DNA from 2 places in the Halalkalibacter flavus genome. Region 1 is predicted to be linked to the other one. Evidence: riboswitches for the same ligand, from Rfam matches in the RefSeq annotation. Region 1 holds a riboswitch; the other holds the start of a gene.
What was found. A riboswitch is a leader RNA that binds a small molecule or an ion and turns the genes downstream of it on or off. The one in region 1 is predicted to bind cobalamin.
Positions count from the first base shown of each region.

Region 2: another riboswitch for cobalamin. It lies ahead of SAY88_RS07210 ((2Fe-2S) ferredoxin domain-containing protein); the one in region 1 lies ahead of SAY88_RS16995 (ribonucleotide reductase N-terminal alpha domain-containing protein).

Region 1 is NZ_JAWRVK010000028.1:25,473-28,896, reverse strand. It holds partial or broken gene SAY88_RS17000 (ribonucleoside-diphosphate reductase subunit alpha) at 1-922, opposite strand, end outside; partial or broken gene SAY88_RS16995 (ribonucleotide reductase N-terminal alpha domain-containing protein) at 1,124-2,002, opposite strand; cobalamin riboswitch at 2,154-2,350, opposite strand; gene SAY88_RS16990 (glycine betaine uptake BCCT transporter) at 2,523-3,424, opposite strand, start outside.
Region 2 is NZ_JAWRVK010000008.1:21,543-24,966, reverse strand. It holds gene SAY88_RS07215 (GTP-binding protein) at 23-1,204, opposite strand; cobalamin riboswitch at 1,558-1,741, shown strand; cobalamin riboswitch at 1,891-2,072, shown strand; gene SAY88_RS07210 ((2Fe-2S) ferredoxin domain-containing protein) at 2,209-2,592, shown strand; gene cobJ (precorrin-3B C(17)-methyltransferase) at 2,648-3,424, shown strand, end outside.

The DNA.
Region 1 (3,424 bases):
CCAGCTCATTACTTGCACTAATCGTCAGATAGGCAATACTCTCATACAAGTTATCTGCGTATTCTACCGCTTCGTCTGATTCCCATTTGATCCCTTTAAGAGCTAGTAAGTGATGCCAGCCAAATGTACCTAACCCAATAGAACGATACTTTTGATTGGTTATTTGAGCTTGCGGAACTGGAATATTATTTAAATCAATGACATTATCAAGCATTCGAACTTGAATTGGGATTAGTCTTTCAAGGACATTTTCTGTAACAGCTTTAGCTAGATTAATAGAAGACAAATTACAAACAACAAAGTCTCCAGGTTCTTTGACTACAATAATCTTGCCATCTTCCGTTTTTTCCTCAATAACGGTCGTTGCTTTCATATTTTGCGTAATCTCTGTACACAAATTACTACAATAAATCATTCCTTGATGACGATTGGAGTTGGAACGGTTTACCGTATCCCTATAAAACATATATGGTGTACCTGTCTCGAGCTGACTCTTTAAGATTTCTTTAAAAATATCAATGGATGGAACAACTTCCCACAGTAATCCTTTCTCACCTAGTAATCCGTTGTTTGCTGCTTCCACACACTCTCTGTACTTTTCTCGGAAACTTCCCTTTCCCTTTCCTTTTTCTTCATCATAATAATCTTCTAAACTAAAACCTAACGTTTGGCGTATCGTATGGGGATCGAATAAATACCACTCGTGTCTGGCTTCAACTTTTTCCATAAATAAATCAGGCAAGCAGACACCTGTAAATAAATCATGGGTACGCTGCCTCTCATCACCATTATTTAATTTGACTGCTAAAAAATGAAAAATATCGCGGTGCCATATATCTAAATAAACACTAATTGCCGTTACTACCCTCGGTTTCCCGATATTTATTAGGGGACTAGACTGTATCATCATCTTATTAAAAGATGCTCCTCGTCAGTCGTTGAGGGGATTTCATATCAATAAGACTTAGAAATCAGCCCTGCTGATTACCACCTTGTCCTTCCCATTTTCAGATAGCTATATAGTTTCCCATATAGCTTACTAGAGAAGGCTGTTGACGGCGTTCCAGCATATTCGGAGTTTTCTATAGTGGTCACCCTACTATAGGGGCAAAAGTTTACCCTGTCTTTGACCTAACTGGTCGACACTTACTGCCGTGTTATTTAGCTGTTTCATCCACGGGATGACACCGGACGATACTCCTTTAAAACCTCTTATATCACTTCCACGGCTGCGCAGCTTTCCTAAATATGCTCCGATTCCTCCTCCGCTTTTACTCAGAGTTGCAATATCCGTGTTGCTATCATAAATCCCTCTGAGACTATCATCAACGGTATCAATAAAGCAGCTCGATAATTGACCATAGCTTTTCCCAGCATTTGATAGAGTTGGAGTTGCCACCGTCATATATAAATTAGAAATAGCCCAGTAAGCTTCTTTTATAAGACCTATTCGTTTTTCCTTCGGTTCTTTAACCATTAACATCGCTGCAATAATCATAAAACGCTCCTGAGGAAGTTCATACAGCTTCCCACTATGCGATTTAGCTAAGTAACGATCGGCTAATGTTAACAAGCCAATGTATGTAAACAACGAATCGCGCTCAGGAACAATCTCCTGTTCAAGTTCTTCTAGTTCTTCTTTCGAATACTCTTGCAAGATCTGATCTGAATATATCCCCATCCCCGTTAACTCTTGAACTAGTTGATAAAAGGATCCATACCTTAAGCTAGCATCATAGTTTCTTGAATGAGCTGCTCTTTTATATAGCTGCTTTAAAAAAACATTAGCTGCAACAAACGTCCAATCTGGCTCTTCTACTGAAATCCTTTCTACCGAAGACAAAACTAACAAATGATTAAGCTGATCTTCTGACATGTCTTCTTTTACAGAGATAGCTTGTTCAATCTTTTCCTTATAAGCCGTAAAATCGAGGTTTGGAAATAAATTAACAAATACATCAATCTGAGATGATGCATAATCAAATAATGTTGTCGTTGTCATACTCTTCATTGATCTTCCTCCTTAATGGTAATAAAAAACGCCCTTTCTCGAGAGTTGAGAAAGAGCGTAAAACGGCGTAAATAGTAAGACTTATCCGACCAAAATACACTTTGGCCTTCTTTGCCGTCTCACTTCTTACACCCCGAAGATAGCTGACTTGAAAATGACGGCAGGTCTCCTGACTTGTGCTTCACCCTACTTTGAGCCTTCCCATGCAAGCTAGCTAAATCTAACCATAGAGCACAGTGGGTACCTCATTTCGTCCACACTTACAGTTGCGGGGGCAGTTCTGGCTTTCTACCAGATTCCCTATTAAGTCTATTTGACACCGTTCATTTCGCGTAATCAATATATAGTTGTAAGAACACATCACTAATACGATATATTGTATATATTAAAGGAATATTCATCCTGTTGCAAGGAAAAAGGTCCGTAAAATCTTAAAAAATAATAAACTAGGTTCATCCCTCAATTCTATTACATGTGGAATGAACCTAGTAATTTAGCATTATAAGTTACTCTAACCAGCTATTTTCCTTTTAAGTGTTCTTTCTTTTTCATGATCCTTGCTTTGCCCTTTAAGTTCTTGATTCAATTCTTTCACAAGTCCGTAACACATGGCAAGAACAATGAAGGATAGTGGAAGAGCACTAACAATGATTGCTGTTTGCAGACCAGCTAGTCCACCTGATGCCATTAATACAGCGGTTGATGCGACTAAAATTAATCCCCACGTTACCTTCACTCGGTTTGATGGGTTTAACTTTCCTCCCGTTGTTTGCATCCCTAGAACAAAGGTTGCCGAATCTGCTGAAGTAACAAAGAACGTTGTAATTAAAGCAACTGTTAAGATCGATAAAATAATCCCGAGTGGCAGCTGCTGATATACAAAGAAAAGGGCTGTTTCAAGTGCTTGTCCTGATACATTTAATCCTTGTGTAACCTCAAGAAAAATCCCAGTACCACCGAAAACAGTAAACCAAATCGCACACACAACGGAAGGTACAAGAAGAACGGCTACCGTAAATTCACGAATTGTTCTCCCTTTAGACACACGAGCAATGAACATTCCAACAAATGGAGTCCATGAAACCCACCATGCCCAGTAAAACACTGTCCACCCTTGTGTCCATGCTGCCTCGTCAGCATCAAAAGGCGCTAGACGTAAGCCCATTGGAATGAGATTTTGTAAATAGCTCCCTAAACTCGTTGTAAACATATTAAGCAAGAATAGCGTCGGACCAAGAATTAACATAGCAAAAAACAATACCGTTGCAATTGACATGTTTGCAAGGCTTAAATACTTAATTCCTTTAGATATTCCTGTATTCGCTGAAATGATGAAAAGAACAGTTATGATACCCATAATAATCATTTGTACCATAAAGTTATTTGGAATCCCCACCAAATATTCTAGACCTG
Region 2 (3,424 bases), on a different contig from region 1:
TATTTTCAAATAAAATGATCTTTTATGCTTCTACATATTGAGGAAGCGGATCGTGTAGTTTAGTCCAATCTGAATCCATCTCACCATCTGTTAGTAAACAATGGTCAAGGGAGTTGCGAATTTCTTTATGGTTCATATCAACACCAATTAAAACTAGTTCGGTCATTCGATCTCCAAATTCCGGGTCCCACTTTTCTTGTAATTCAGGTTCCTCAAGGAGGGCTTTCTTTCTTTCTTCTTCAGGATAGGCTGCAACCCACTCTCCAGCACCTTGAATGGTAACTAAAGATCCTGATTGCGAAATCAATCCAGCCATAGAATTACGTGAAGCAACCCAAATGAATCCTTTTGCTCGTACCACATCAACCGGCCAATTTTCCAACCAGTTCATTAAGCGCTCTGGATGGAATGGTTTTCTGCTTCGATAAACGAATGAGGAAACACCATATTCCTCTGTTTCAGGTGTATGTTCTTCATTTAATTCCTTAATCCATCCAGCAGATTGACTCACTGTATCAAAGTCAAATTTACCTGTATTTAAAATAGAAGACATTTCTACCTTAGAGTAGGAGGTTGGAATAATATCAGCGTCTGCATTTAATTTCCTCATGAACCCTAATAACTCATTTTTATCGACTTCTTTTAACATTTCAACCTTATTAAGAATAATTACATCCGCAAACTCAATTTGATCGACTAGTAGATCTGAAATTTCACGTGTGTCAGATTCATCTGTCCCTTCTTTACGATCAAGTAGTGATTCGCCTGATGCATAATCATCCCAAAAGCGATTCGCATCTACAACCGTTACCATTGTATCAAGCTTACATTTTTTCGTTAAGTCGATCCCTAGCTCCTCATCAATATACGTAAATGTTTGTGCTACAGGGACAGGCTCACTAATTCCAGACGATTCTATTACGATGTAATCGATGTCTCCAGCATCAACGATTCGCTCTACTTCTTGCATTAAGTCTTCACGAAGGGTACAGCAAATACAGCCGTTTTGAAGTTCTACTAGTTTTTCCTCTGTTCTAGAAAATCCATTATTTTTCACAAGCTTAGCATCAATGTTCACTTCGCTCATGTCATTGACAATAACAGCAACTTTTAGCCCTTCGCGATTCGTTAGGATATGGTTTAATAATGTCGTTTTTCCCGAACCTAAATATCCACTTAATACAGTAACTGGAATCTTTTTCATTATATAAATTCTCCTTTTAAACAGTAATTGTTAGTTATGGTACAAAAGAGTTATTCCTCGAGATAAATAGTAATAATTACGATTTGTATTTTATCCTTCTTTTGTTACTTTGTAAATAGAAGACTTAATTTTTGTCGAATATTTTCTGTGTTACAATTTTTATAGGTAAAGTTTCAGTATTTTTTTATTAAAAGCATCTATGCGTTTCTATGTGAAATTAGATAAAATAACAAAGTTTAGTAAGGTTTAACTAGTTTAAATGAAAGAACTTTAACAATCCTTTTAAGAAATTATACTTGCTAAAAATTATTAGAAGTAGTTTAATAGACAATAAATACGAAAAGTTGATAATTTACTTTTAAAAAAACAAAGGTGTATAACTACTAGTTATGCTTAAAAGGGAAGAACGGTGAAAATCCGTCACGGTCCCGCCACTGTAATGGGGAATTTCATTGTATAAAGTCACTGGGTTAATCGGGAAGACACAATGAAATGAAGAACCTAAGTCAGGAGACCTGCCTCTTGTTTGAATTTGCTTCAATACCTACGGGTCATAGGTAGAGAAGTGTGGAATAGATGCTACTTATCTTTTGTATGCTATTTTTTTCGCACCTCTATCTAATGATTATTGATAGAGGTGCATTTTTATTGTTTAAAAGGAGGACTTAACTAGGTTTATATTAAAATTCAATCGTAAACAAAGGTGTATAACTACTAGTTATGCTTAAAAGGGAAGAACGGTGAAAATCCGTCACGGTCCCGCCACTGTAATGGGGAATTTCATTGTATAAAGTCACTGAGTCAATCGGGAAGACACAATGAAATGAAGAACCTAAGTCAGGAGACCTGCCTTTTGTTTGAATTTGCTTCAATACCTACGGGTCATAGGTAGAGAAGTGTAGTGATAGATTCTACTTTTATGTATGTCTTTTATCTCTGCACCTCTATCTATTGGTAGGGGTGCATTTTTAATTTCTATAAATGACTATGGGGGGAATAGGTAGATGACTACTTGGAATTTAACAGGTACAAAAAAACATGTGTTGATTTGTAATGGATCTAGCTGCATGAGAAAGGAAGGGGAAGATATTACTCTAGCCATTCGAGATGAGATAAAAGAATTGGAATTAGATCAACATATACATACATCACGGACTCGGTGTAATGGTCGCTGTAAGGATGCATGTGTGGTCATTGTTTACCCTGAAGGAAATTGGTACTCAGCTACCTCAACTGATATTGGACGTTCGATTATAAGAAATCACCTTGACCCTTCAGTTGACCTAGCAGAATCGTTAATTTATAGCTTTGAAAATGATGAAATGAAACGTGCGGATACTCCAGAGAGAATAAAGGGCGTTTCGAAAGTAGAAAAGTCAAAAGTATAGGTTGTCCATGTTAGAAAAGATTCTAATAGGTTCTTTATAGAGGGAGGTATGTAAAATGCAAGGGAAATTGCTTGTTATCGGTTTTGGGCCTGGAAGTTTTGAACATATGACGAAAAGAGCACAGGAAGCGATTCAAGAGAGCGATTGTATTATTGGGTATAAAACCTATGTTGAATTAATACAAGAACTATTAACAGATCAAGAGATTATAAGTACAGGAATGTCAGAAGAAGTAAGTCGAGCTCAAGCCGCGGTTCGACTTGCTGAAGAAGGAAAAAAAGTTGCAGTCATTTCAAGTGGGGATGCAGGAGTATATGGTATGGCTGGACTTGTTTATGAAGTATTAATAGAAAAAGGCTGGACGGAAGATTCAGGAGTAGGTGTTGAGGTCATTCCAGGTATATCCGCCATTAATTCATGTGCCTCATTACTAGGCGCTCCCATCATGCATGATGCATGTACGATTAGTTTAAGTGACCACTTAACTCCATGGGAACTTATTGAAAAGCGAATTGAAGCTGCGGCACAAGCGGATTTTGTGATTAGTTTATATAACCCTAAAAGTGGTCGGAGAACGAGGCAGATAGTGGAGGCTCAAAGAATAATGCTTGAATATCGATCACCGAAAACTCCAGTTGGTCTTGTGAAAAGTGCTTATCGTGATAGAGAACATATTGTTATTACAGATCTTGAAAATATGTTGAACTACGATATCGGAATGCTTACAACAGTTGTGATTGGAAATTCCTCCACTTTTCTTTATGACAAAAAAATGATTACACCTAGGGGGTATCAACGAAAATATACGTTAAATACAACGGAACAACGGCTG